Regions from separate parts of the Terribacillus sp. 7520-G genome, predicted to be linked through region 1. Evidence: predicted binding sites of a transcription regulator. Region 1 holds the regulator's gene; the other holds the start of a gene.
The links. The regulator LexA, encoded in region 1, represses DNA repair genes until DNA is damaged. The targets are predictions, from matches to a motif close to CGAACATATGTTCG.
Positions count from the first base shown of each region.

Region 2: addB (helicase-exonuclease AddAB subunit AddB) is a predicted target of LexA. The motif match lies at 6,064-6,077, and genes of this name have one in related genera.

Region 1 covers NZ_NQFP01000007.1:329,736-337,060, reverse strand. The annotation lists gene sirA (sporulation inhibitor of replication protein SirA) at 1-354, opposite strand, end outside; gene tkt (transketolase) at 512-2,515, opposite strand; gene CHH53_RS03895 (DUF896 domain-containing protein) at 2,642-2,866, opposite strand; gene CHH53_RS03890 (YneB family resolvase-like protein) at 2,909-3,568, opposite strand; gene lexA (transcriptional repressor LexA) at 3,853-4,482, shown strand; gene CHH53_RS03880 (AraC family transcriptional regulator) at 4,832-5,614, opposite strand; gene melA (alpha-glucosidase/alpha-galactosidase) at 5,788-7,113, opposite strand.
Region 2 covers NZ_NQFP01000034.1:53,886-75,149, reverse strand. The annotation lists gene CHH53_RS12355 (DUF6434 domain-containing protein) at 1-395, opposite strand, end outside; gene CHH53_RS12350 (MBL fold metallo-hydrolase) at 553-1,284, shown strand; gene lplA (lipoate--protein ligase) at 1,376-2,371, shown strand; gene CHH53_RS12340 (competence protein ComK) at 2,424-4,244, shown strand; gene CHH53_RS12335 (YhjD family protein) at 4,192-4,581, opposite strand; gene CHH53_RS12330 (TVP38/TMEM64 family protein) at 4,782-5,426, shown strand; gene lepB (signal peptidase I) at 5,481-6,023, shown strand; gene addB (helicase-exonuclease AddAB subunit AddB) at 6,152-9,655, shown strand; gene addA (helicase-exonuclease AddAB subunit AddA) at 9,639-13,364, shown strand; gene CHH53_RS12310 (DUF2254 domain-containing protein) at 13,397-14,791, opposite strand; gene CHH53_RS12305 (GNAT family N-acetyltransferase) at 14,890-15,165, shown strand; gene CHH53_RS12300 (PH domain-containing protein) at 15,201-15,815, opposite strand; gene CHH53_RS12295 (DUF418 domain-containing protein) at 15,931-17,136, shown strand; gene CHH53_RS12290 (DUF1516 family protein) at 17,197-17,577, shown strand; gene asnB (asparagine synthase (glutamine-hydrolyzing)) at 17,694-19,541, shown strand; gene CHH53_RS12280 (YitT family protein) at 19,692-20,540, shown strand; gene CHH53_RS12275 (NifU N-terminal domain-containing protein) at 20,573-20,836, opposite strand; gene CHH53_RS17170 (DUF3813 family protein) at 21,063-21,230, opposite strand; gene CHH53_RS17505 (hypothetical protein) at 21,232-21,264, opposite strand, start outside.

The DNA.
Region 1 (7,325 bases):
TTTTATGATCGGGGCGATCCAGCCGCAGTTGTTGGCCGCAGGTTCGATGATGAAAAAGGATGAATCGAAATGGCGCAGCTGTGAGAAGATGGTCTCTTCAGCGGTCGTCAAGGAATCGCAGACAACGCGGAGGCAGTGCTGATCAGCTTCGATTTGCACATTGTCATCTTGATGGAGTGCTTGCTGCAGTGATGCATCGGGAGGAAATTCATTTGTGATATAGTCCAGCTGCTCCTGTACATATGCGGTTTTCTCCTCCTGACTGGAGAGGAAAAAGCGATATAGGATATCCGATTTATAAAAATAACGGAAGTAGATCTCATGTTTCACCCAATAGACAAAATACTCTTTCATAAGCTTGTCCCTCCTTCTCCCTTTGAAAGAATAGTATACGTGAGACAGCGTTGCTTAATCCCTCGGAACTTGTAGCAAAGAGACACGAAGATGCAGAGTTTTGCTCGGATTTTGTCGTATAAGAAAATACCGGTCACAAGCGTGACCGGTATTTTCATCAATTCAATATGGATTTCACTTGTTCGATGACATTTTCGACTGTGAAGCCGAATGCTTCGATCAATTTATCACCGTTGCCGGACGCACCGAACGTGTCGATGCCGATGACCTTGCCTTCCAGGCCTACATATCTTTCCCAGCCAAGCGGGGAAGCCATTTCAATACCGACACGCTTCTTCACTGCAGGCGGCAGGACACTATCCTTGTAGGACTGGTCTTGCAGTTCGAAACGATCCCAGGATGGCATGCTGACGACAGAAGCATCGATATCCTGCTCACGAAGCGCTGCCTGCGCACGTACAGCAAGCTGTACTTCCGATCCGCTCGCCAGAAGCAAGACATCCGGTGTTTCTTTTTGTGCTGGGCTGACAACATATGCCCCCTTCTTCACACCCTCATATGCCGCTTGCTGTGTCGATGGCAATGTAGGAAGATCCTGACGCGTCAGGACTAATGCAGTCGGAACTTTTTCGGATTCCATCGCCAGTCTCCAAGCAGCCTGTGTTTCATTGCCATCGGCAGGACGGACAACGCTCAAGCCAGGCATTGCTCTTAGGGATGCCAGCTGCTCGATCGGCTCATGCGTCGGACCATCTTCACCGACAGCGATGGAATCGTGTGTCAATACATAAGTCACAGGCGTCCCCATCAAAGCGGACAGACGGATTGCCGGACGAAGGTAATCGCTGAATACGAAGAATGTTCCGCCATACACTTTCAGGCCGCCATGAAGCGCCATACCATTCAAGGCAGCACCCATCGCGAATTCACGCACACCGAACCAGATATTGCGGCCGCTGTAGTTGGCCTTGGAGAAGTTCTCTTCTTTTGCAAGCAGCGTCTTGTTTGAACCGGCAAGGTCCGCGCTTCCGCCAAACAAAGCCGGCACAGTATCAGCGATTGCATTCAGTACTTTTCCGGAAGCAGAACGAGTGGCAGTCACATCTTTGCCTTCCTCATACGTCGGAAGCGCATCTGCCCATCCTTCCGGAAGCTCACCCTTGATTGCAGCAGACAGCTCTTTTGCAAGCTCGGGATATGCTTCTTCGTACTTGGCGAATAGCTCATTCCAAGCGTTTTCAGCTTCGGCGCCATTTTTGGCAACCTTCTCTTCGAAATCGGCATAGACCTCTTCCGGTACATGGAAGTCCTCATGCTCCCACTTGTAAAATTCCTTCGTAAGTTTTACTTCATCCACACCCAGCGGCGCACCATGGGAGGCGCTTTTCGCTGACTTGTTCGGCGAACCGTAACCGATGACAGTCTTCACTTCAATCAGGGTAGGCTGCGTTGTGTTTGCTTTCGCTTCTTTGATTGCTTCACGGATTGCATCCACATTCGTTCCTTCTTCGACACGAATCACTTGCCAGCCGTACGCTTTGAAGCGGTCTTCCACATTCTCAGAGAAGCTGTGATGAAGGTCGCCATCAAGCGAGATATCATTTGAATCATACAGGACGATCAGCTTGTCCAGGCCAAGGTGACCGGCAAGCGATGCCGTTTCGTGCGAAATACCTTCCATCAAGTCACCATCACCGCAAATAGCGTATGTATAGTGATCCACGATTGGGAAACCATCCTTGTTGTATTTGGCTGCAAGATGCGCCTCGGCCATTGCCATACCGGTAGCCATGGCGATGCCTTGTCCAAGCGGACCAGTCGTTGCTTCGACACCATCCGTATGATGCACTTCCGGATGTCCTGGTGTACGGGATCCGAACTGACGGAATGATTTCAAGTCATCGATGGATACCTTATATCCGGATAAATGCAAGAGGGAATACAGCAGCATGGAACCGTGCCCTGCAGACAATACGAAACGGTCCCGGTTGAACCAGTGGGAATTCTTCGGATTGTGGACCATGAAATCGGTGAAAAGCGTATACGCCATCGGTGCGGCCCCCATCGGCATACCCGGATGGCCGGAATTAGCAGCTTCGATCGCATCGATTGATAACGTACGAATTGTATTGATTGAAAGCAATTCTGTAGTCTGAACCATGTGAACATCCCTTTCATCTAGCAAATTATGTACTCTTTTTCATCCTATACCTAAATGCTCCGATAGACAAGGATTTATACATAGAAAAAGAAGGGATTGGCTGAGCATGATGCCAGCCATCCCTTCTTAATTATCTTCCCGCATTTTCTTTACTTTATCCGGTGTAACATCGTTTCCTTCCGGATCAATGATCGTCATGGTCTTGAATTGATTTTTGAACGAAGAGCGGACATTCTTCAAGTATTCCTGTCTAAGCTCCTTCTGCTCTTTCTGTTCGCCAAGGCTGAGACCTTCCGTTTTCGCTTTATGTGCCAACGCATTTATGCGTGCCAGTTTTTCTTTGGATATCATGTGTATATGCTCCTTTAAGCATTAAAGTTCATACACACTATGTTACCTGCTACCGTCCTCCGATTCAAGCGAAAGATATTCCTGGTACCTTCTATGTACGGTCGCCTTCGATACCTGGAAGCCCATACCGCGAAGAACAGAGCTGATTTCCTGAAAGGTGAGCTTGTTATTTCTCAGCCTGATCACCTCTTGGATCGGAAAGTCAATCCGCTCCCTGCCTGGTGCTGCCTGCTGGTTGCCCAGATTCTTACTCGGATCATAACCGGCTTCAATCGCCCGCCTCATGCCCCGTTTTATCTTCATATTATGAATCTTCCTTTGGTACTCCTCGACAATACCGACAATCTGGAGCACCATACCATCCGATTCAGAAAGCTGGAATTCACCATGCTGGCTCAGCGTGTAGACCTTGACCTCCAGCTTTTGCAAGTGATGGAATAAAGCAATTTTGGTGTTGCCCCTGCCCAGCCTTGTTTCATCCTGGATAAGAAGGCAATCCGCTTCACCTGCTGTGAATAGATCCAGCATGCGGAAGATACCCGGGCGTTCAATCTCATAGCCGCTCTGTCTCTCTTCTATGATATCGATGACCTCTATATCGGCGGAAGCAGCAAGACTCATGAGCTCCTCGCGCTGCCGCTCAATCGAGCTTGCCTGCTCGTCCTTTTCTGTACTGACTCTGCAATAGATGACTGCTTTCATTGATGTACCCTCTCACTTCAGCTAATTAGACACTCATAATAAGTGTAAAGTATAAGAAGAAAAGCGTGAAGCCGAAAAGCACATAGTAGAATAGATCTGATTTCGCTAATTTTTTGAACATGGTTGACCCCTCCGTATTCAAGAACGTGCGTTCTCATTTGTTAATTCCATTATATACGAACATAAGTTCTAGTCAAGCGTTTTTTTCGAACGGATGTTTGTATATTGAAATCTATCGTGTTATACTGTATGTAATAAAAATATATGCACGGGGTGTTCGATACATGATGAAACTATCGAAAAGACAGGAAGCGATTCTAGCATACATAAAGGAGCAGGTTCTCGATAAAGGCTACCCGCCATCCGTCAGGGAAATCGGGGAAGCAGTAGGCTTGGCATCCAGCTCCACGGTGCATGGCCATCTTTCCAGACTGGAGAAAAAGGGACTGATTCGGCGCGACCCTACAAAGCCGCGTGCCATCGAGGTCCTTTCATTGGATAGCGAAGAACAGACAGATATCCCGCGCAGCGAAGCGAATTATGCGCCGGTAATCGGGAAAGTGACGGCAGGTATCCCGATCACCGCCGTTGAGAATATCGAGGAATACGTACCGGTACCAAGCCATCTTGTAGGTCCGGATGACAATATTTTCGTGCTTGTGGTTGTCGGGGAGAGTATGATCGAGGCTGGCATCCTGGACGGGGACATGGTCATCGTCAAACAGCAGCAGACCGCTCAGAACGGGGAAATCGTCGTTGCGATGACAGAGGACAACGAAGCAACGGTCAAACGATTCTTCAAGGAAGAGAACCAGATCCGCCTGCAGCCGGAGAACAGTACAATGGAACCGATCATCCTGGATAATGTCAGCATCCTGGGAAAAGTAATCGGTCTATATCGCTCTATCCAATAGAAAATCGGCTTCGGCCGTTTTTTTCATATATTTTACACAATTCCACCCTTCTTTCGACACATTTTTTGGGTATATTAGAATATGCTTTTACCAAAAGCTAGAAAGCAGGTGGAATCGTGAAGCTGTTTTACAAGCTTGTGTGCAAAATACGAGGCCGTCATAAGATTGATAGTGTTACAGATTCATGCAAATGCGGGTATACGAGAAGCTACCGTAAGGAAGAACACAGCATGGATGATTATTATCTTAAGGAACGCTGAGCACAGAATAAAATAAGGAGCTTGCCCTTTGCGGCAGGCTCCTCTTTTATATGGAGTATTATATATGCAGTGCGCTGAACCGAAAAAACTCATCCATCCGTTATGACGCGATCGATCTTGGATGGGTTCTTTCTTTTCCTGAATTCTCCCGCCGCCATACCAATCGATTTCCGAAATACTTTATTGAAATAATTTGCGTTTGAGTACCCCACCCTTTCTGCAATCTCTGTGATGGGCAATCTTGTTGTCATCAGCAAATCAACGGCTTTTTGGATCCTGATTCTTGTAAGATACTTCATAGGTGTCGTATCCATATGATCCTGAAATTGCTTGACCAGATGATATTTGGAATAGCCTGATACTGCGGCGATGTCACTCAATGAAATGGGAGCAGCATAGTGTGTCTGGATATAGGATAAAGTTTTCGTGATTTGAACGGAAGGGTCTTTCTTTTGCTTTTCCATATTCTTCACGAATCGATGACACTCCATGATATATTCGTAAGCTCTGGCAGATGCCTGATAAGCATCCGTAATCCTATTTTCGATGGTATCCTGATATATTGCGAATAATAGCCGGATAAGCTTCGATTCGGGAGAAATCCGCAATACCGGCCCATTATGTTCATCGATGAAACGCCAGCACTCCAACGCTTTACTGCCTACCAAGGTAATGAAAATGAATTCCCACCCGTCACTGTCCTCCGGAAGGTAGTAGCGATGTGCACCGGGAATTTCGACAAGGAATGCTTCCCCCGCCTTAAGTGAATGGATCTTTCCATCCTTCTCAAGATTCCCCGTGCCCGATAACGTGTACTGAAAGATGTATGTGCCAATATCCTGTCTCTTCAATCCATCCCAGTCATAGCTCATGCCCGGTGATTTTTTATCCCTGCCCAGCAATAGGATGTTTGCTGTTTCATCTATTTCGGCTTCCTGAAAATGAAAGCCGTAGACGCCGTAATCTTTTTTCTCATTTCTTTGATTCGTATCAATGATCGTCTCTCTCCCTTATCATCCTAGATTCAAAAAGAAATTGACATCAATCAAAGTCTGACTGTCCCTTTCGCTACTGAATACGCCGGCAGCATGTCACCATGTGCTTCAATCAAATCATCGCACATGCTGATGATGTCATCCATGGAAAGTTCGGCAGCTGTATGCGGATCAAGCAAGGCTGCTTGATAGATTTTTTCCTTTGATTTTGTCATTGCCGCTTCGATGGTCAACAGCTGTGTATTGATATTGGAACGATTCAAAGCTGCCAGCTGCTCCGGAAGCTCTCCCATATATGCCGGGGTGATGCCATTTCGATTTGCGATGCACGGTACTTCGACTACTGCATTTCGAGGCAGGTTCGCAATCAGACCGCCAGTGTTCACTACATTTCCTCCGAAAACGAACGGTCGATTTGTTTCCATCGCTTCCATTATACGGGAACCGTATTCATGCGAACGTTCATGTGTCAAGCTGTGGTCATTCATCAGCTCTTGTTTTGTTTTCTGCCAACTTTCAATCTGTTCCTCGCAGCGTCGCGGATATTCATCCAGCGGTATGTTAAAACGTGAAATCAGCTCCGGATATTTTTCTTTAATGAAATAAGGATGATACTCTGCATTATGCTCAGAGGATTCCGTCACGTAATATCCGAACTTATCCATCAGTTCATAACGAACCATATCATGATGTTTTTGCTTTTGCTTCTCCTTGGCACGTTTCTTGATTTCAGGATAGATATCCTTGCCATTGGATTTGATCTCCAGCAGCCATGCCATATGGTTGATACCAGCAATCCGTTCTTCGATATTCTCATACGGAATCTCGAGATCCCTGAGCAAGTCTTTTGTACAAACCTGTACACTGTGGCATAAACCGACGACTTTGACATTCGAAAAACGGGCAACAGCCCCGGTGAGTGCAGCCATGGGATTTGTATAATTCAACAGCCATGCATCCGGGCAAACCTCTTCCATGTCCCTTGCGATATCCAGCATGACAGGGATGGTGCGCAATGCCCGGAATACCCCGCCTATTCCGACGGTATCGGCAATCGTCTGGCGAAGGCCGTACTTTTTGGGAATCTCAAAATCGATGACAGTGCTCGGCCGATAGCCCCCTACTTGAATGGCATTTATGACATACTTGGCACCCTGCAAGGCTTCCTGGCGGTTTTTATATGCTTTGATTGTAACTTCTGCCTGCAACGAACGCTTCAGTGCATTCAGCAGCAATTCGGACTCGGCCAATCGCGCTTCATCGATATCGAACAACGCAAACTCGAATCTCTGTAAAGCTGGGGACAACATGCAATCTCCCAGTACATTCTTTGTAAAAATGGTACTACCTGCTCCGATGAACGTTATTTTACTCATTTGACTGCCTCCCTGAAATCGTACTGGATATTACTTGCTTGCAACTGATGATACAGCGCTTTCATCCGGCAGGCAATGGTAAATAAAAAAGAGAAAAGGGTAAAATATTGTTATCTATATTTATTGATAAAAGCCTTGTAAATCAAGCTTGACGAGGAAATACACATCTCGATTGATCCTTGGGAAGTACTTTATTCACTTCTATCATTACC
Region 2 (21,264 bases), on a different contig from region 1:
CGGATTTCTTCTTCATGCCATGCGCGGATGGCATCTTCATATGTCTTCCCGACATTATCCCGGAAATAGCTTTGTATGTAAGTGGAAAAATGAAAGTGCTCGCCGATTTCTTTTTTGAAAAATGCACGCACATCCTGACTGCAGCGATGATCTTCTGTAATGATGGTGGAGCGGCTGAGCGGTTCAGCGGTTTTCTTCCTTTTGCGGGATTGTTTTTGGGTCGGTTTCTCCATGCTGCCATCCCGGAGGAAACTTTCGATCCGCGCGGTGATTTCCATTTTGGAACCTGATGCAGGAAGTCCGTTTTCACGGCAGAATTGGACGAGTTCTTCTTTCAGCCAATAATAATCCAAGAAATCATCTGCTTTTGTCATTCGTGTCAATTCCGGTCTCAATGGATATCCCCCCATATGCGTTTTTTCTGTTTTTGTTATATTATGTCATATAAGCATGAAGTAGACCAGCCCCCTAAAGGGAGGACCTATGGAAGCAAGGGATTAATGGCAAGGGAAATCGGTAATGGTATCAGTAGAAGGAGAGGTGCAGATTGATATGAAATTGACAGTAATAGGATTTTGGGGAGCATATCCTGGCAGGGAGAGTGCCAGCTCCTGTTATGTAGTGGAGAAGGATGGATATTCCCTGCTGCTGGATTGTGGAAGCGGTGCACTATCCAGAATGCCTGCTTTTGTCGATCCGAAGGACTTGAATGCAGTTGTTGTAAGTCATTATCATCCGGATCATGTAGCGGACATTGGTGCATTGCAGCACGTTTGGCAGGTGCAGAACAGTTTGAGAGGAACAGAGGATGTGCTGCCGATATATGGCCATGAAGAGGACGAGGCAGGCTTCAAGAGCTTGAGCCATAAATTCACGGAAGGGATAGCCTATCAGCCGGATGAAATTTTGAGCATTGGTCCCTTCGCGATTACTTTCATGAAAACGAAGCATCCCGTACCTTGCTATGGCATGCGGATTTCCGATGGTGTATCGGATATCGTCTATACAGCCGACTCCAGTTATTTGGAGGAATGGGCGGAGTTCAGCAAAGGTGCAGACCTGCTCATCACCGATTGTAATTTTTATCAGCATCAGGACGGGGAAGCGGCAGGTCATATGAACAGCCTGCAGGTTGGCGGTATTGCGGAGCAAGCGGGCGTGAAGACGCTCTTCCTGAGTCATCTGCCGCATTTCGGCGAACATCGGCAGCTTCTGGAGGAAGCAAGCAGTGTGTTCAGCGGTGAAGTGAAGCTGGCATATGAAGGATTGGAATGGGAAGGGTGAGACCTTCCCATTTTGTCTGGATTGATAAAGGGCTTATGATTCGGTAGAATATTACTAGGATAAACATTTTCTGACACTGGGGGTCTTTATTTTGCGTTTTATCGATAATGAAGGAATCACAGATCCAAGGATCAACCTTGCGATTGAGGAATATGTGCTGAAAAATTTCGGCAAGGACGATACATACCTGCTTTTCTATATCAATGAACCGTCCATCATCATCGGCCGGAACCAGAACACAATCGAAGAAATCAATACGAAGTATGTGGATGATAACGGCATCAAGGTCGTGCGCCGTCTTTCTGGCGGAGGAGCTGTATATCATGATTTGGGGAACTTGAATTTCAGCTTCATCACCCAAGATGACGGCAATAGCTTCCAGGATTTCGCAAAATTCACAAAACCTGTGACGGATGCATTGAATAAGCTCGGCGTCCCCGCTGAATTGAAAGGACGCAATGATTTGCTTGTCGGCGAACGTAAAATCTCCGGGAATGCGCAATTCTCCACGCGCGGGCTGATGTTCAGCCATGGTACACTGATGTACGATTCTGAAATTGAGCATGTTGTCTCTGCCTTGAGGGTGAAGAAAGAGAAAATCGAATCCAAAGGGATCAAATCCATCCGCAGCCGGGTGGCGAATATCTCTGAATTCATGGATGAAAAAATCCCTATGCACGAATTCAAGGAAATCCTGCTTCGTTATATTTTCGATGTCGAGGATACGAAGGATGTTCCGCGTTACAAGCTGACAGAAGACGATTGGAAAGCAATTCACAAAATCAGCGAAGAACGTTATCAAAAATGGGAATGGAATTATGGCAAATCACCGAGCTTCAATATTCAGCAGACCCATAAATTCCCTTCAGGCAATGTAGATATCCGCTTGGATGTGAAAAACGGCATCATTGAACAGATCCGTATATTCGGCGATTATTTCGGTGTCGGGGAAGTCGGTGAACTGGAAGAAAAGCTAAGAGGTGTCCGTTATGAGCGTGAGTCGATCCAGCAAGCGCTGGCGGATGTGAATGTGAGCCATTACCTCGGTAAGATCGAAAAAGACGATTTCATCGATCTTATGTATTGATCATGCAAGAGACGAGCCTTAAGGCCGTCTCTTTTTTTACAGGAGGAATCGGATGAAAAAAGTACTGTTTGCTTATGCCGTCTATCTCTTGGCAATCTGGAGTTTCTTTTTGCTGGCCTATCCCGATTTGAATCGGGATGTCAGCGCATATGCCAGCATTGGGCATGCAGTTTATTTTTCACGGCTGCCGCTATTGCCCATTTTCCTTTTTGCAGTCTGGAAGGACAGTAAGCTGCAGGAATTCGCAGCCTCGTTGGAACAGCGGCTTCCCAAGCTATTCGCATTAGCGGTTTTCTTGCTCCTTTTGACCGGTTTGTATGGTATTGTGCAGCTGCCATTCCGTTTGGCGGGATTTTGGAATGCGCGCCAAGCGCAGATCAGTGTCCAGCCATTTGGGGATTGGGCAGGGGAATACTTGCTGAGCTTACTTCTCTTTTATCTGGCAGTCACGGCAGTGGTATTCCTATCGCAGCTCCTGATGAAACGATTCCGTAAAAGCTGGTGGATCGTGCTGTGGCTTCTGCTCGTCCCTGGCGCTATTTTCGTCGTGTACATCCAGCCGATGTGGATCGATCCTCTCTATGAAGACTTCCATCCCCTTCCTGATGGGGAATTGCGAACGGATATCGAGCAGCTGACCGATGCCGCGGGTATCCCGGATGCGACACTCCTGGAGGTCGATAAGAGTGCAAAGACGGTGACATATAATGCGTATGTAACTGGTTTGTTCGGCAGTGCCCGTGTCGTATTGTATGATACAACCATAGATGGATTGGCAGAAGATGAGGTGCTGTTCATTGTCACCCATGAAATCGGCCATTACGTACTGCATCATGTGTATTGGGGAACAGCCGGTTTTCTGGTTCTTGGCTTTCTTCTCCTCTGGGTGACCAAAAGGGTCTCAGACAAGATATTGGCTAAGAAGCAAATCACTGCGCATCAGCTGCAGGCTGTGCCGCTCTTTCTCTTGATCTTGGGCTTGCTGCAGTTTGCAAGTACCCCTGTATCCCTTTATGTATCACGTGAGATGGAGCGTCAGGCCGATGATTATGCACTTGAGCATGCACCTGATACAGCAGCAGGCATCCGCATGTTCGAAAAGATGCAGGAGGTCTCCAAAGGCGATCCAGATCCTTGGCCGGTTTTTGAATGGCTGCGTTCCACTCATCCTTCCAATCGAGATCGTATTGAAAAAATAACGGAATATGAAAAAACAGGTAGAGTTTTTATATCTCTGCCTGTTTTTGTAAGGATTCCATTAAGAAAATCTGATTCCCCTGTTTTTCTGTCCCGATTTTGCTATTGTAGAGACAACCTTCTTTTCCTGCATCAGAAAGGAATGTTTAAGATGCAGCAGATTGAACAGAGCCCGGCTGTGGCTGAACTTACTCCTCTTACAATGGCAGTGCTTCCGAAGGTTCTTGAAAACGGACAGCCTGGCTGTGAGGTGCTCGAGACAGAGAACAGTTTCACTTTTCGTGCCTCTCCCAGCAAATTCATCGATGTGGCCTGCAAGTTCTATGGAAGCAGCTTGAAGGGCAGACAAGCTGGGGTGAAGGAAATTTGCGGAATAACGCATAAAGCCCCGATATCCGTTGACCCCGTCAGCGGTATGTACTTCTTTCCCACTTCTTCTCCTCTTGCCCACACATGCTCCTGGATTTCACATTCCCATATCAAGCGGATTGAAGCCGCAGCCCATCAGCGTACAAGCCTTACTTTCAAGAATGGTCACACACTTATCCTGGATGTGTCGTATGGATCGATGATGAATCAGGTCCAGCGTACTGCGCAATACCGTTTCCTGCTGGATAAGCGGATCAGGCATTTGTGGAAGTACAGCGGGGATCAGATAGCAGAGCCTTTTGTGTGAGCTCCATCAGGATGGCTTCGACTTTCTTCCGTATTGCCGGATTGAAATAATTCCGCTTTTCCTCGCATTCCTTCGTGATGAATAAAAACGTAGTGAATGCGTCATTCTTCTCTGCGGTCACAATCTGCATATTGCGCTGGCGGAGCTGGATGCGCAGCTTTCGGCGCTCCTCCAGCGCAGCTTTCTCCATTGCTTGTAAGTTATGCAAAAGATATGTTTTTATCTTGTGTTTTCCTTCTTCCACGATCCGGATATCCTGCTGCAGGACAACAATGGCCATGGACAGAAACAGGAAGCGGGATCCCAGCTTATATTCCGACTCACTAAGACAGCGCATATGCCTTTCCTCCTATCGCGAACATATGTTCCATTATATCCTATTGCTATGCGAAGCGGAAACAGGATAGCACAGGTAATTATTTAATCACCAACCAAATGCAGGAAAAGAAGGGGTTATCCTGTCAGACTTTGCAGGCTCGGGCTTTTCGTTTAAAATGGTAAAAAGATGTTTTTAGCTGGGAATAGGAGAATGGTTAGATGGTCTTAGGTTTTGGATGGAACGATTTGATGGAAATGTTCCGCAATGGAACATGGGACGACTATGTAAAATCCCTGCTGGATCGATATGAGAATCTGGGTCCTATACCCGGCATATTGCTTCCTTATTTTGAAGCTTTCCTGCCGTTTTTGCCGCTTGTTGTATTCGTGCTTACGAATACGGTGGCGTACGGCCTGCTATGGGGCTTCCTGTATTCATGGATTGGCACGTCACTTGGTGCGATCACGGTCTTTTGGCTGATACGGCGCTACCGCCATACACGGGTGATCAATTGGCTGCGTCATAATAAACAAGTTAAGAGAATAACGGAATGGCTGGATCGTCATGGTTTCGGTCCGCTATTCATTTTATTATGCTTCCCATTTTCCCCGTCGGCTATCATCAATGTCGTTGCCGGGTTATCGAGAATCAGCTTGCAGCAATTCGCGCTGGCAGTATTTCTCGGTAAGGCACTGATGATCTTCTCGATTGCTTATATCGGGGACAGTCTGACATCTTTTGCGGAAAATCCGATCAAGACTGTCGTTGTCGCCGTTGCCATCATCCTGTTTTGGATGATCGGCAAGTACGTGGAAGGAAGATTGAAGAAGAACGGCAAGCAGGAGCAGTCCGATAAGGATTGAAGCTGTACCTGCCGGGGTAAAGTGTTCCAAAACACTCACACCGGAGGAAAGTACATGAAAAAGAAAAAACGTTGGAGGTTTTTCTTCCTGTTTGCCGGCATCGTGCTTTTGCTCGTCTGTTTCAGGGAATGGGTCTTTGCGGATTATCGGGTGGAAGGGGAGTCGATGGAGCCTACCTTGCAGGATGGCAACTTCCTGATGGTGAACAAATTCAGGAACGATGCAGATAGTATTCGGCGTTTTGATGTCATCGTCTTTCATGCAACCGAAGATGAGGATTATGTCAAACGAGTGATTGGAATGCCTGGTGATACACTGGAAGTGAGGAATGACAGGCTGTTCGTGAATGGGGAATACCGCCCGGAGCATTATCTGGAAGCCTATAAGGATGATATCGATGGTCGATTGACGTATGATTTTACATTGGAGGATGTGACCGGGCAAACGACTGTACCGGATGGAATGCTGTTCGTCATGGGGGATAATCGCCGCGACAGCCTGGACAGCCGTGCATTTGGTTTCATTCCGATTGAACAGGTTGTCGGGAAGGTGGATGCCCAATTCTGGCCAATGTCTGCAACGGGCCTTGGTGCTTAGCTCCTTATCTTGGATAAGGAGCTTTTCCAATATATGCAATCGAACAAATGTACGCGTTTGTTTTCCTTTCAGCGACGGAACATGATAAAATAAGATTACTAGTTTGGGAGACAGGAGTGAAGTGTAGCATGGGTGTACGTTTTATCGTCGGCCGGTCTGGGGCAGGGAAAAGCCGGGCTTGTCTGGATGAGATAGCAGCCAAATTGAACGAAGATCCGATGGGGCCGAATATATTTTATCTCGTTCCGGATCAGATGACTTTTCAGCAGGAGCAGGCGCTGATCAGACAAACCGGCGTAGAGGGCAGCATCCGCGCACAAGTGTACAGCTTGTCGCGGTTGGCTTGGTATATTCTGCAGGAGACAGGCGGTGCGACCAAGCAGTTCATCAGCTCGACCGGTATCCAGATGATGCTCCGGAAAATCACCGAGGAACGGAAATCCGACTGGAATGTCTTCCAAAAAGCGATCGAGAAGAATGGTTTCATGGGGCAGCTGGAAAGCATGATCACAGAGCTGAAGCGATATCGGGTTACGCCGGAGCTTCTTCATGCCCAAATACAGGAAATGGAGCAGTTTCAGCTGCCGCACTCCCCGGAACGCACGCTTCGGGATAAGCTGGAGGATATCAGTTATATATACGATCGTCTGACCGCGCTATTGCGCGATAAATATATTGACAGCGAGGATCAGCTGCAAGTATTGGCTTCCAAAATCCCGCTGTCGCGGTCTGTGAAAGGGGCGGAAATCTATCTGGATGGTTTCCATCAATTCACGCCGCAGGAGCTGGAGGTAATCGGTGCCCTGATGACGGAAGCCGAGCAAGTCACCGTGACACTTACATTGGACGCAGCGAACCGTCAGGATGTAGATGAGCTTGATTTGTTCGCCCGCACACACGATACATTTCTTCAAATCAAACAGACGGCACAGGAGCGGAATGTTCCGATCACCTCCATCGAGCAGCTGAGCCCGGAGGAGGGACGTTTTGGCCATAACCCTGCCTTCCTGCATTTGGAGAAGCATTTTGAAACTCGCCCCGCACCATCACTGAAAGGGGAAGTACCGGTCACGCTGGCGCAGGCAGTCCATCCGAGGGCGGAGGTCGAAGGGGTGGCGCAGGAAATCATCACACTTGTACGGGAGAAGGGCTATCGTTATCAGGACATAGCATTGCTTTTGAGACAGGCGGATGTGTACCACGAGCTGATTGAAACGGTGTTCAAAGATTATCATATTCCAGTATTCATCGATCAGAAAAAGCCGATGATCCACCATCCGCTGCTGGAATTGATCCGTTCCGGAATGGAAGTGGTCGATGGGAATTGGCGTTATGAGGCCGTGTTCCGCGTCTTGAAGACCGGCTTCATCCCATCAAGCGATGAAGTCTATCCGCTGACGGAAGAAGCGATAGATGAATTGGAGAATTACTGTCTGGAATATGGCATCCGCTCCAGGGATCGCTGGCTGCAAAAAGAAGATTGGATCTTCCAGCGGTTCCGCGGCTTTGAATCGACCCGGCAGACGGATAAGGAATTGGAAACGCAGAAACGGATCAATCATTATCGCCGGCAGGTAGCTGAAGCGATGAAGAAATTCGATCGGAAGCTGCGGGAGGGCAAGACATTCCGTGAACGCTCGATTGCGGTTTACGATTGGCTGGAACAGCTGAAAGTGCCGCAGCGCCTGGAAGAAATGCAAGTCACTTTCGATGAGCGTGGTGAATTGGAAAGGGCAAGGGAACAAGACCAGGTCTGGGATGCCGTGCTCCAGCTGCTGGATGAAGCCGTGGAGATAGTCGGCGAAGAGCGCGTTTCCCTGCAAGTATTCCGTCATACGATGGAAACCGGCTTCGAATCGCTGGAATTCGCCCATATCCCGCCCAGTCTGGATCAGGTGATCGTCGGGACAATCGATCATAGCAAGGTGAGCGGATTGAAATGTGCGTTCCTGCTTGGGGTCAACGAGGGTGTGTGGCCGATGAAGCCCAGGAATGACGGACTCATCAGTGAAGAGGATCGGGAAGTACTGGCGGTATACGGTTTGCAGCTTGCAGCAGGGAGCAAGCGCCAGCTCCTGGATGAAAGCTTTTATATGTATCTCGCTTTTACGGCAGCAAGTGAACGGCTTTGGGTAAGCTATCCGATCAGTGATCAGGAAGGAAAGGCGAAAATGGCGTCTTCGCTCGTACAGCGCATGAAGGATTTATTCGATTGGTGCTGCGATGAGCGTATGCTCCAGGATCCGGAGGACAGCCTGGATACGGCCCGCTTTGTTGCAACCATCGATCAGACCCGGTCTGCGCTTACGACGCAGCTTGCCCGTAAATTGCGCAGCTATCCGATCCATCCGATCTGGGATAGCGTGCTCAACTGGTTCATTCGCCAGGAAAGCGCAGGTGAATTGACGGGAAGGATCCTTCAAAGCCTCTTTTACCGAAATGAGGCAGAAGATTTGAAGGAAGAGACAAAGGAGCGGCTTTTCCCGAAAAAGGTGAAAGCAAGTGTATCCCGCCTGGAAACTTACTATCGATGTTCCTATCAGCATTTCGCCAAGTACAGTCTCGGTTTGGAAAACAGACGGACGTACAAATTGGACGCCCCGGATATCGGTCAGCTTTTCCATGAGGCATTGAAGCAAATCACCGATTGGGTGCAGCTGGAGGGCAGGGATTATGCGCAGCTTAATCGAAACGATGCCGCTGGTTACGCGAAGCGGGCGATGGGGAATCTCGCGCCTGTGCTGCAGAACCAGATACTCCATAGCTCCAACCGCTTCAAGTACATCCAGCAGAAGCTGCAGGAAATCATTGCACGGGCTGCCTATACACTGAGTGAGCAGGCAAGGCAAAGCAAGTTCTCCCCTGTCGGGCTTGAGCTTGATTTCGGCGAGGACAAGACACTGCCTCCGATTGAGATCGCACTGCCAAACGGCTATGATGTGCAGCTGAGGGGACGGATCGACAGGGTTGACAAGGCGATCGAACAGGAAGAACTGTTCCTTCGCATAATCGATTATAAATCCAGCAGCAAGGCGCTGAATCTGACCGAGGTGTACTATGGTCTGGCTCTGCAGATGCTCGCCTATCTGGATGTTGTCCTATCACATTCAGAGGAATGGCTAGGTCTCAAGGCGACTCCTGCGGGGGTGCTGTATTTCCATGTGCACAACCCGCTAATATCTCAATCAAGCAGGTCGCAGGTTGATATCGAAGAAGAGATTTTCAAGAAATTCAAAATGCAAGGCATGCTTCTTGAGCAGGAATCGGTTGCCCGGATGATGGATACATCACTCGAATCGGGTATGAGTAAAATCATCCCGGCTGGCCTGAAGAAGGATGGCGGGTTCAGGGCAGGATCCCAGACGGCGGATGAAGACACGTTCCGCGCCCTGCAGCAGCATACCAGATTTTTGATGGAGCAAGCGGGATTGGATATCACCAATGGCGGCGTGCATTTGAATCCATATCGGCACCATGATCAAAGTGCTTGTACATTCTGTGAATTCAAGGCGGTTTGCCAGTTCGATGCATCGCTTGCCGGTAATAAATATCGTGCCATCAAGGATATGAAGGATGACGAAGTGCTGAACAGCATCAAGAAGGAGGTGGAGCGACATGGTGAAGTGGACTGAGGAACAGCAGTTGGCAATCGATGCCAAAGGACATGATATATTGGTGGCGGCAGCAGCGGGATCGGGGAAGACGGCTGTCCTTGTCGAACGGATCATCCAGAAGCTTGTGAATCAAGAGGATCCGGTGGACATTGATCAGCTGCTTGTCGTGACCTTTACGAATGCAGCAGCGCAAGAAATGCGCAGCCGGATCGGATCGGCTCTCGAAAAGGCGTTGGAGGCGAATCCATCATCCCAGCATCTTCGCAAGCAGCTATCATTACTGCAGCATGCGTCCATTTCCACGCTTCACTCATTCTGCCTGGATGTCGTGCGCAAATATGCGTATTTGCTGGATTTGGATCCAGGTTTTCGAATCGCGGATGATTTGGAAGCAGATTTGATCCGTCAGGAGGTCATGGGTGAGCTGCTGGAGGAATGGTACGGTAAGGAAGGCGATGAGCAAGCGGCCTTCTTCGGTGTCGTCGATCGCTTCAGCAATGACCGCAATGACTTGGAAGTAGAAGATTTGATTCTGAAATTATATGATTTTGCTACCCAGAATCCGTATCCGGATGCGTGGCTGGATGGAATGGCGGAGCTGTATAATGTTTCGGATGTGAAGGATGAGGGTGATCTTCCTTGGCTGCAAGTGTTGAAGCGGGAAGCAAACGATCAGCTGCAGGCCATGCTGCAGGAGGCCGATCAGGCACTCGCACTGACACGCGAGCCGGATGGACCATATCATTACGCAGACACTTTCAAAGCGGAAAGGAATTTCATTGCTGAAGCCAAGAGTCTTGTAGGAGGCAGCTGGGATGACGCGGTGGATTTCATCAAGGAGCAGTCCTTCGGCAGGCTTTCCGGTAAAAAAGTCGATTGTGATGATACAAAGAAAGCCCAGGCAAAAGCATTGCGTGATTCCTATAAAAAGAGATGGGGGAAGCTTGCCGGGGACTGGTTTTCACGGAAGCTGGAAGTCTATCTGGCAGATATGCTCGAGCTTTATCCGTCGATCAAGCAGCTTGCTTTGCTCGTCAAGCAATTCCGCAGCCGCTATCAAATGGAGAAACGGGAACGGGCATTGGTGGATTTCTCTGATTTGGAGCACTTTTGTCTGGAGGTGCTGATCGATGATGACAGCACGCCAGATCAAATCATTCCGTCAAGCATTGCCGAAACCTATCAAAGCCGGTTCAAGGAATTGCTGGTGGATGAATACCAGGATACGAACCTTGTACAGGAAACGCTGATCACGCTGCTATCCGATCGTAAAGGCAGCGGGAATATGTTCATGGTCGGGGATGTCAAACAAAGCATCTATCGATTCCGGCACGCGGAACCGACTTTGTTCCTGAATAAGTACAAGGCATTTTCCGAACCGGATAATCCAGGCATGCGCATCGATTTGGCCAGCAACTTCCGCAGCCGGAAGCAGGTGCTGGATGGCGCGAATTATATCTTCCGCCAGCTGTTCTCCGAGGATGTCGGGGAAATGCAGTATGAAAAGGAAGCAGAGCTTATCTACGCAAATAAAATGTATGATGAGCTGAAGCATGATGATGCCGATGTGGAGCTGGTCATCATCAATCGGGATGGTACGGAAGAAATGGAAGAAGCCGACACCGACACGGAAACGGTGGAGGACTTGGAAAAAGCCCAGCTGGAAGGGCGTGCTTACGCGAGGATGATTCAGCAATGGATCGGTCATGAAGGGCATGCTGCGATGCAAGTTGTCGATAAATCCACGCAGCAGCAGCGTGATATCCAATATCGGGATATCGTCATACTCCTCCGATCCATGACCTGGGCACCAAGCATCATGGAAGAACTGAAGCAGCAGGGTATCCCGGTATATGCCGAGCTGACGACAGGTTATCTTGACGCTATCGAGATCAAAGTGATGATGAGTGTGCTGAAGATCATCGATAATCCGCTGCAGGATATACCGTTCGCTGCTGTTTTACGCTCCCCCATCATCGGTCTGAAAGAGGATGACTTAGCTAAAATCCGATTGGCGGATCAGCGGAGCAGCTATTATGATGCAGCCAGATCGTATGCACGGACAACGGATGATGCCATCTCGATCAAAATCGAGCGGCTGCTCGAGTGGCTTCGTTCTTGGCGGATGGAAGCAAGGCAGGGGGCATTATCGACCCTGATTTGGTCCATCATGCGGCAGACGGGATATTATGATTTCGTAGGCGGCATACCGGGAGGAAGGCAGCGACAGGCAAATCTTCGTGCCCTGTATGATCGGGCGAGAAATTATGAGAATACATCATTCCGCGGTCTGTTCCGGTTTGTGAAATTCATAGAACGTATGGAAGAACGAGGGGATGACCTCGGAGCTGCGAAGGCTTTGGGGGAACAGGAAGATGTTGTCCGGATCATGACCATCCATAAAAGCAAAGGACTTGAGTTTCCTGTTGTCATCACAGGTGCGATGGATAAAACATTCAATCAGCAGGATCTCAGGGAACGTTATTTATTGCATAAAGATCTGGGCTTTGGCAGCAAATACATCGATCCGGTGAAGCGGCTCATGTATCCTACTTTGATCTATCATGCATTAAAAGCGGAGAAGCAGCGGGAATCCCTGGCCGAAGAAATGCGGGTGCTGTACGTTGCGTTGACGCGTGCAAAGGAAAAGCTGGTCATGGTCGGGAATGTTGCATCTTTGGAGAAGAAGCTTCAGAAATGGCGGCGGGTTGCCGATCATCCAGATTGGGTATTACCTTCGCATTTTCGATTGGAAGCGACCTCCTATTTGGATTGGGTTGCGCCGGCCCTGCTGCGGCATGAGCAAGCGATGGAGCTCCGGGAAGGGGAGCTGTCCATGCAGCTGCCGGCAGAAATTACTGCTGATCGCTCGGAATGGAGGATACGCCTCCAAGAAAGCAAAGATTACCTTACATCGGAAGAGCAAGAGGAAGAAGCCAATCAAGAGCTGCTTCAGCGCATCACGGAGTGGAAGCCTGGTGAAGAGGATGCTGATTGGAAAGCCGAAGTCGAGAACCGCCTGACTTATCAATATCCGCATTCAGAGGCAACAAGATTCCGGGCAAAACAGACTGTGACGGAAATCAAGCGGCAGCGGGAAATACGGGACAGCTACAGCGATATCCGCGTAGTGAACCGGATCCAGCAAAGAGCTCCGATTGCCAGCAGGCCGCGTTTCCTGCAGGAATCGAAGGAACTCACGCCGGCTGAACGGGGCAGTGCGGTCCATACTGTCATGCAGCAGCTTGATATCCGGAAGGAATGGGATAAGAAGCAGCTCGAGGAGTACCTGCAAGAATTAGTGGAGAAGGAATTCTTGCAGCAAGAGGCTGCTGCGTCGATCGATGTGGAGAGGATCCTTGATTTCCTTGATTCACCAATAGCAAATCGTCTGCGCCGGGCTGAGCACTTCTATCGGGAAACACCTTTCACACTGGCGCTGCCCGCTAATGAACTGTACAGCGACTGGACAGGAGCAGCTTCCGATAAGGTTGTTGTCCAGGGGGTAGTCGATCAAATCATTGTGGAGGACGATGGACTTGTGCTGCTGGATTACAAGACGGATACACTCTATGGAGAAGATCCGGCCAGAAGAGCTGAGACCTTGACGGAGAAATATCGGGTGCAGATTGAATTGTATGCTCTTGCAATCGAACGTATCTGGAAGAAACCAGTCAAGGAGAAGTATCTTTATTTCTTTGACAAAGGTTTTTTGCGGCAAGTATAAGAAAGGAGACAGCGAGCGTGCTGTCTCCTTCTTTAATTTGGCTGGAGATGCCTTTCCAATTCGTAATAATCCATTTCTTTCCCGGTGACATCTGCCAGCTGCTTCAAACAATGGAGCAGCCGAATCCGATCAGATCGGTAGAATGCGGTTTGCGGAATATGGAAAATCGTATCTTGGACGAATTCCCAGATGATCGAGTGATTCTTTTCGGAAATGGAATCTGCCATCCGGATGAAAATCTGGATCATTTCCACAATCAAGAGATAATCCTTTTGTGTGTAATGCCGAATGCGGCCGAAGCCTTCATGCAGATAAGTGGAAAAAGTCACAGTGTTATAAACGACGCGTGTCTGTCCATCTTCATCCTGCAAATAAGGATGCAATGTCGTCGATGCATCCATATTGATCATCAGATCAGCCATTTGATGAAAGGTATTGATAGCGGAAGTCGGATCATCATTACCGATGGACTTGATTGCTATCTCGCTTAGTTTGTTCATACTCATATCCACGTCTTGAATCTCAGAACGTTTATGTCCGATTTGGATCATTTTGCTATATTTGCCGATTTGCAGATCTTGGGCACCTGGCCCGCGATAACTGAACAAACGGTTGCCTTTTAAAACGAAGTCACCGGCCTTTGCATCCAGCCTCACGATAACATCGTCTTCCTTGGCTTGCTTGATCATATCGACAAAGTTGATCAGCTGGATATAGCCCGAATTGGAGGCCTTATAGGTATAGCCTGGGTAATCTTCAAATGTGTAACCGGGTTCATCACGACGATATGGCTCCAGTTCATCGATCAACGTGGTTTGAATGATCCTTTCCGACTCGCTTTTCATTGCATCCACTATGTTATGCATCTGCATCCAGGTTGTCGTATGGTTGACAAAGATAGCAAAGGCAATCACCGCTGTCAGGGTGACAATTGTACAAGAAATAGGCACAGCGGTGAAATAATCCCTGGAGCTGTTCGTCACGAACAAGAAAGAGACGAGCATAAAGACAAAGCTCCCGTAAAAGAGTCCGAGAATATGCTGTGTCGTACGGTCAGAGATGAAGTTAAAGAGCATGCGCGGCGAATATTCTGAACTGAAGCTCGTTAATACCACCAGTATGGAGTTCAATGTATAGGCGGCCAAAAGCAATGTGCCGCTGACCAGCGCGCTGACAAGAGTACCCGTGTTGGAGGCGGATGCATTGAAGAAGCCGGTGGTTTTGGCAGGCAAATCGAAATATAAATCCAATAATAACGGAATTGCCACAAGAATGATTGTCCCTGCAATATAAAGGCTCGGCATCATCCAGAGGTTGAGCTGTACTTCATGTTTACGCTGTCTGCGTGTCATATGCAGATATTTTCTGATGGATCTGGGGAAAAATTTGATAAACATAAAGAACGCCTTTCTTTTGTGTTTGATCATAGGATTTTACCCCTCATTCATAGATGGCAAACCATAGACGGCCAGATGAATAGCCGGCTCTCCAAGCGGGTAGAGTAAAGGCACAAAGGAGTGATAGGATGGCTGATATCAAACAAGGGAAAGGACGATTTTATATCGGGGATACGGAACGGCCGGATGCAGAAGTGACATTCCGGGAATCGGATGATATTGTCATTGAACATACAATGGTGGTGGAAGATAAGCAGGGGAAAGGCTTAGGGACGGATTTGATCGATCATGTAGCAGCATATGCGAATGAAAAAGGGAAACAGATTGTCCCGGTATGTCCATTTGCACAGGAAGTCCTGAGCTCGGATACGAAATATGACGGGAGATGGGAAGGACCATCATAAAAAGCGTGACTCGCATGCTGCGAGTCACGCTTCTTTTAGTTATTGATGTATTTTTCGTATACAGCCCCGAAATCATGTGAGTGGTATTTATCTTTTGTAGCAGACAGCCATTCGAAGCCGAATTCGGTCAGCTTCCGGTATGTATCATCCAAGGTGCCGTCCGTGTAGCGGGACTGCTGCAAAATGGCGGCTGCCTTGTCCAAGCTGGTATGGGCCATGTCTGTGTATAAGCTGTTTTCATAATTGATTTCCGCAATGCGCAGAAGCGCTTTATAAAGATCCTTCAGCTGATCGATTTGATCCTTCTTCACATCGATGCTGATCACTTGATCATCGATGGAGAATTTAATCTCGATATCCAGATCGACTTTCCCGGCAGTCTCCAAATAGACATTGCTGATGCGATGCTGCAAATATGGATAACGGCGCAGTGTGCGCTTGGATGAGACAGCACTATCGCCGTCGACGTGGATGATGGAAAGGTTCGTGAAGCAGTATTCATCCTGTTTGGTTTTGATCAGGAAGTATATCTTTTCATCATCTTCATTCATCACGTAATCATCAGCATCTGTCTTATCATAATCATTCGGGGAAATGATCGTACCAATATCGGAGAGACCTAAAGCATCGGAAGCTAGTTTCTTAAACATAAATTAATCCTTTCTGCTATGCAGCATGTGATATACTGATTTTAGCAATTCTGACAGATGTCATCCATATCATTTTTGTAAATGATCCATCTGTACTAACGAAAGGCGGAATGAAATGAAGGATAAAATCAGACCCATGCCCCAGACAAAGCGGCTTCACTGGATTGATGCTGCAAGAGGAGCAGCCATACTGGGTATTTTTATGGTGAATGCGCCCTCATTCGGATCTCCGTATTATATGCCGGGCTACGATTCCCCTGAATGGGATTCGCAGCTGGATAGCTTTCTTTTAGGCGGCATCGATATTTTCTTCCAAGCCAGCTTCTATACCTTATTCTCCATCCTATTCGGTTTCGGGATGCAGCTCATATTCGATAGCCGCAAACGTGATGGCATCCGTCCCGGCTGGTTTCTTAGCAGGAGGATGCTGGTATTGCTCGGGCTTGGGGCAATCCATGCGTTCCTGATTTGGCACGGCGATATCCTCTTTACATACGCGATTATTGGATTGCTGCTGATCCCTTTCCTTTATACACCAAGGTGGGTATTGCTGATGATGATCCCGATATTACTCATTCCAGGACTTCTATTCAATTTATTATCTGTTTGGAGTGCTTCACTGATTGGTCTTGATATGGAAGAATTGATGGTCAGTATGATGGACATCCAAAATAAACTCACAGTTTATGGTAATGGCAGCTACACAGAAGTTTTACGGCAGAATCTGTCTGACTGGACATCCGCAAGCGGGGTAGTAGGTATCATAATGAGTGTATTCGTGCTGCTGCCATTCATGCTGCTGGGTGCCTATCTTGCCCGTGTGAAGCTGTTCCATGATCCCGTTGCGAACCGTCGGAAGCTGGTTTGGTTAACGGTGATTACCGGATTTTTCTTCCTTCTATTCAAAGCGGGACCATATTTGGTTGGTACACCTCTCTGGCTGACCATTATCCAGGATACGATCGGCGGACCGGCAAGTGCGCTATTTTATCTTTCTGTCATAACGCTCGTTTCAAATCTCCCTTTCTTCAGCTGGCTTGCGCGGCAGTTGAGCTGGGTCGGGCGCATGTCACTGTCCAATTATCTTTTCCAATCTGTCTTGATGTTCCTAGTATTCTATGGAGTCGGCTTCGGTTTATATGGGCGATTTTCTTTGCTTGGCTTTGTGGGCTTTGTCGTCGGTGTATTCGTCATCCAAGTGATCCTAAGCCGCATGTGGTTCCGTTTCTTCACTTTCGGACCGGGTGAATGGGTGTGGCGCATATTGACATATGGTAAGATTCAGCCGCTGCGGAAGAAAAATATACGGCGTGTGTCTTGATGCCGAAATAATGGGAATCATGGTATGATGGACGGGTACTAATACATAAGGAGGCGCATCATGGACGGAATGATACTGACACATATCATCGGCTGGGGGCTTGGACTTCTGCTCTTCTTTTTCGCGCTGGTATTATATAGTGAGAAAAAGAAGAAACAGGCAACAATCCCGCATATGATCCTTCGGCTGGATTATCTGCTTATCCTGTATACCGGATTTGTCTTATTATGGAGATATCTCGATGAGGATGGTTCTGCCTTTACTGCTCAAGCAATCATCAAAGGAATTGCCGGTCTCATTGTCATCATTTGCATGGAGATGATCCTTGTCAAAATGAAGAAGGAGAAGTCCGCAAAAGTTTGGTGGATCATTTTCTTCATTGCCCTGATCATTACATTGCTGCTTGGCTTTGGTATCCTGCCGATGGGATTCCTGCCATAAACCTGCCTTTTTTGGCAGGTTTTTTTCTTTTGCTCACGTTTGGCGCCGCTTTTCATATGTTGTAGAAGTAACGGCTTATTATATGAAAAAGGCGAGAAAAGGAGTAGAGCGGGCATATGTGCGGTATTACCGGATGGGTTAATTTCAAAAGGAATCTGGCGCAGGAGCAACCTGTGATCCAGAAAATGGCTCAGACATTATCAAAACGGGGTCCGGATGAGTACAACGATTGGGGCGCATCACATGTCCTGTTCGGTCACCGGCGTCTGATTGTGGTGGATGCTGCTGGGGGCAAACAGCCGATGCAGCACAGCGATGAACGCGGGACTTATACATTGGTGTACAATGGAGAACTGTACAACACAGAAGATATCCGAAAAGAACTCAAGCAGCGGGGATGGACATTTCAAGGCCATTCCGACACGGAAGTGCTGCTGAAGAGCTATATCGAGTGGCAGGATGCTTGTGTTGAAAAATTCAATGGGATTTTTGCATTCGCCATTTGGCATGACAAAACCGAAACACTCTTTTTCGCTAGAGACAGATTGGGCGTAAAACCGCTTTTTTATATGGAGCAGGAGGGCGGGCTGCTGATCGGTTCGGAACTGAAAGCGATACTGGCTCATCCGGATGTGGAAGCTGTCCTTGATGAAGAGGGCGTTTCGGAGATTTTGGCGCTTGGTCCTTCACGGACACCTGGTCATGGTGTTTTTAAAGGTATCAAGGAATTGCGGGCGGCTCATATCGGCAAATTCGATCGAAATGGTTTGAAACTGACTCGGTATTGGAATGTAGAAAGTAAGGAGCATACGGATTCCATAGAAGAAACTGCTGCAAAAGTAAGGGAGCTGCTGACGGATGCAGTGATCCGGCAGCTCGTCTCGGATGTACCGCTTGGCACTTTTTTATCAGGCGGAGTGGACTCCAGCGCCATCACGGCAATTGCTGCGAACCACTACAAAGAGACAGGGAAAGGCCAGCTTTCGACATTCTCAATCGACTTTGATGGGAATGATACATTTTTTACGAAAAGCGATTTTCAGCCGGCGAGCGACCAGACGTTTGTCGAGAAAATGCAAAAGGCTTTTGGCACGAACCATAAGACATATGTGATGGATAATCTGCTCCTCGCCCAATCGCTCAAGGAGGCAGCAATTCTCCGCGATTTGCCGGGTATGGCGGATGTAGATGCATCCTTGTTCTGGTTCTGTGAACGTATCAAAGAAAACGTGACAGTGGCTCTGTCAGGGGAGTGTGCGGATGAAATATTCGGCGGGTACCCATGGTTTTATCGGGAGGACGATTTGAACAGGGAAGGCTTTCCTTGGATTCGTTCATCTGAAGTACGCAATGGTCTGCTGAAGAAAGAATGGCAGCAGACGCTGGACTTGCACGGCTATATGCTTGATAGGTATCAAGAAACGATCGAAGAAACACCACTGCTGCCGGGAGAGGAAGCAGAAGCGGCAAAACGGCGCCAAATGTTTTATTTGAACATGCACTGGTTCATGCCGACCCTGCTGGATCGAAAGGATCGGATGAGCATGGGTGCAAGCTTCGAGGCGCGCGTCCCGTTTAGCGATCACCGATTGGTGGAATATGTATGGAATATCCCATGGGAAGTAAAAACATACGGTAACAAGGAGAAGGGTATACTCCGCAAAGCACTCGAGGGTATCCTGCCGCATGAAGTGCTTTATCGAAAGAAAAGTCCATACCCTAAAACGCATAACCCGGTTTACACCGCAGCTGTCGTCGGATGGATGGAAGAGATCCTCCGGGACGATGATGCGCGTTTATTTGACTTGTTTGATCGGCAGGCAATCACAGCATTGGTCAAAAGCAAAGGGCAGGATGTCACTGCTCCTTGGTTCGGGCAATTGATGACAGGACCGCAGCTGCTTGCACATTTGGGCCAGATCGATTTTTGGCTGCGGCATCATGATGTGAAGATACGTGTCTGACTCTGGGAGCTTTTTCGGCTCCTTACATAGTAAAAACTATTTTCTTTCTGCCGGATTTCGGCTATAATGATTCGCAGGCTTTTGCGCAGGAATAGCTTTCGGGCGTTCTGCGCAACCTTTTGATGTATGGACTTATAAGGAGGTACATAATTGTTCTATTTTGAAGTGAAACGTATCGTGGTCGTTATATTCGGTGCTTTACTCAATGCAGTGGCACTGAACTTCTTCCTGATACCAGCAAGTGTATACGGGAGCGGTTTTACCGGGGCTGCACAGCTTTTATATGATTTCTTCGCACAAGTGCTTGGCATCACCTCGATCGGGACAGGAATATGGCTTTTCCTATTGAATGTGCCAGTTGCAATCTTGGGCTGGATGAAGGTGGGCAAAGGATTCACGATATACAGTCTATTTTCGGTGGCTTGCATGACCGTCATGCTGGAAGTGCTTCCGATTCATGCTTTATCGGATGATATCATCTTGAATGCGGTATTCGGGGGTGTCATTGCTGGTGTCGGAGTCGGCCTGACACTGAAGTGGGGAGCTTCCACCGGAGGGATGGATATTGTCGTCATGATTTTATCCCGGCTGAAGGATAGACCTGTCGGTACTTACTTCCTGCTGCTGAATGGGATCATCATCCTTCTTGCTGGTTTGCTCAATGAGCCCGCGAACGCCCTTTATACTTTGGTGACGCTGTATGTTTCCACTAGAGTGATCGATGCCATTCATACACGTTATGAGAAAGTGACGGCCATGATTGTCACCACGAAAGCGGACGAGCTGTCAAAGGCCATCTATAACAAGATGGTGCGCGGAATTACGATCATTCCCGTAAAAGGCGGATACACACAGCAAGACAAAAATATGCTCATGCTCGTCATCACCCGTTATGAGTTATACGATTTGGAACATATCATCAAGGAAGTGGATCCATCCGCTTTCATGAATGTTGTCGAAACAGCAGGGATATACGGATTCTTCCGAAAAGATAAATAAAAGCTGAGGAGCCAGTACGCTCCTCAGCTTTTTTAATAGCCTGCTTCTTCCATGACGGCGACGACTTTGGCAGAAAGCTCGTCCCAATCTGCGTTCGGCAGCTTATTGATGGTAATGAAATTTTGGAAGCCGAATACATTATCGACACCTTCGACCGTCATCAACTGGTTCATGATGTCATATTCGCTTGTTTGTCCGGGCATGACGGATACACTGCCATTGCCTTCAAAGATGATTTTATCAGTAGTGAATTTTTTTGCATTCGGATTCGGGGTATTTTCCACTCTTACACTCATGCTATTGACCTCCTAGCGTCCATACTTACCACTATCATAGCAGATGGAGGACAAATTAAAAAGCGGGAAATGACTTGCTTTGTCTTCCAGGGGAAAAAGAAGAAGGTTGCAGAGGATATCTTTGACAGCAATCGACATGCTTCCAATCTTTCAGTTGATTATTTCCTGGGCAATTGTCCTCGTTTATGAAAAGGAGCAGATCCATTTACGGATCTGCTCCTTTTTGTTACTGGTCGAGCTCCTGCTGCAAGTCCTGCAATTGCTGCTTTTCTTCTGCAGTTGCATCGTTATATGCAGATTGGATAGCCTCCTGCACTGCTGCAGAATCTTCCTGGCTTGGCTTATTTGTCAAGCCCTGCACTTTTTGCTTGGCTCTTTCGAAGAAGTTTTCCATCCTAAAACCCTCCATTATGGCTTTCTGATTGATG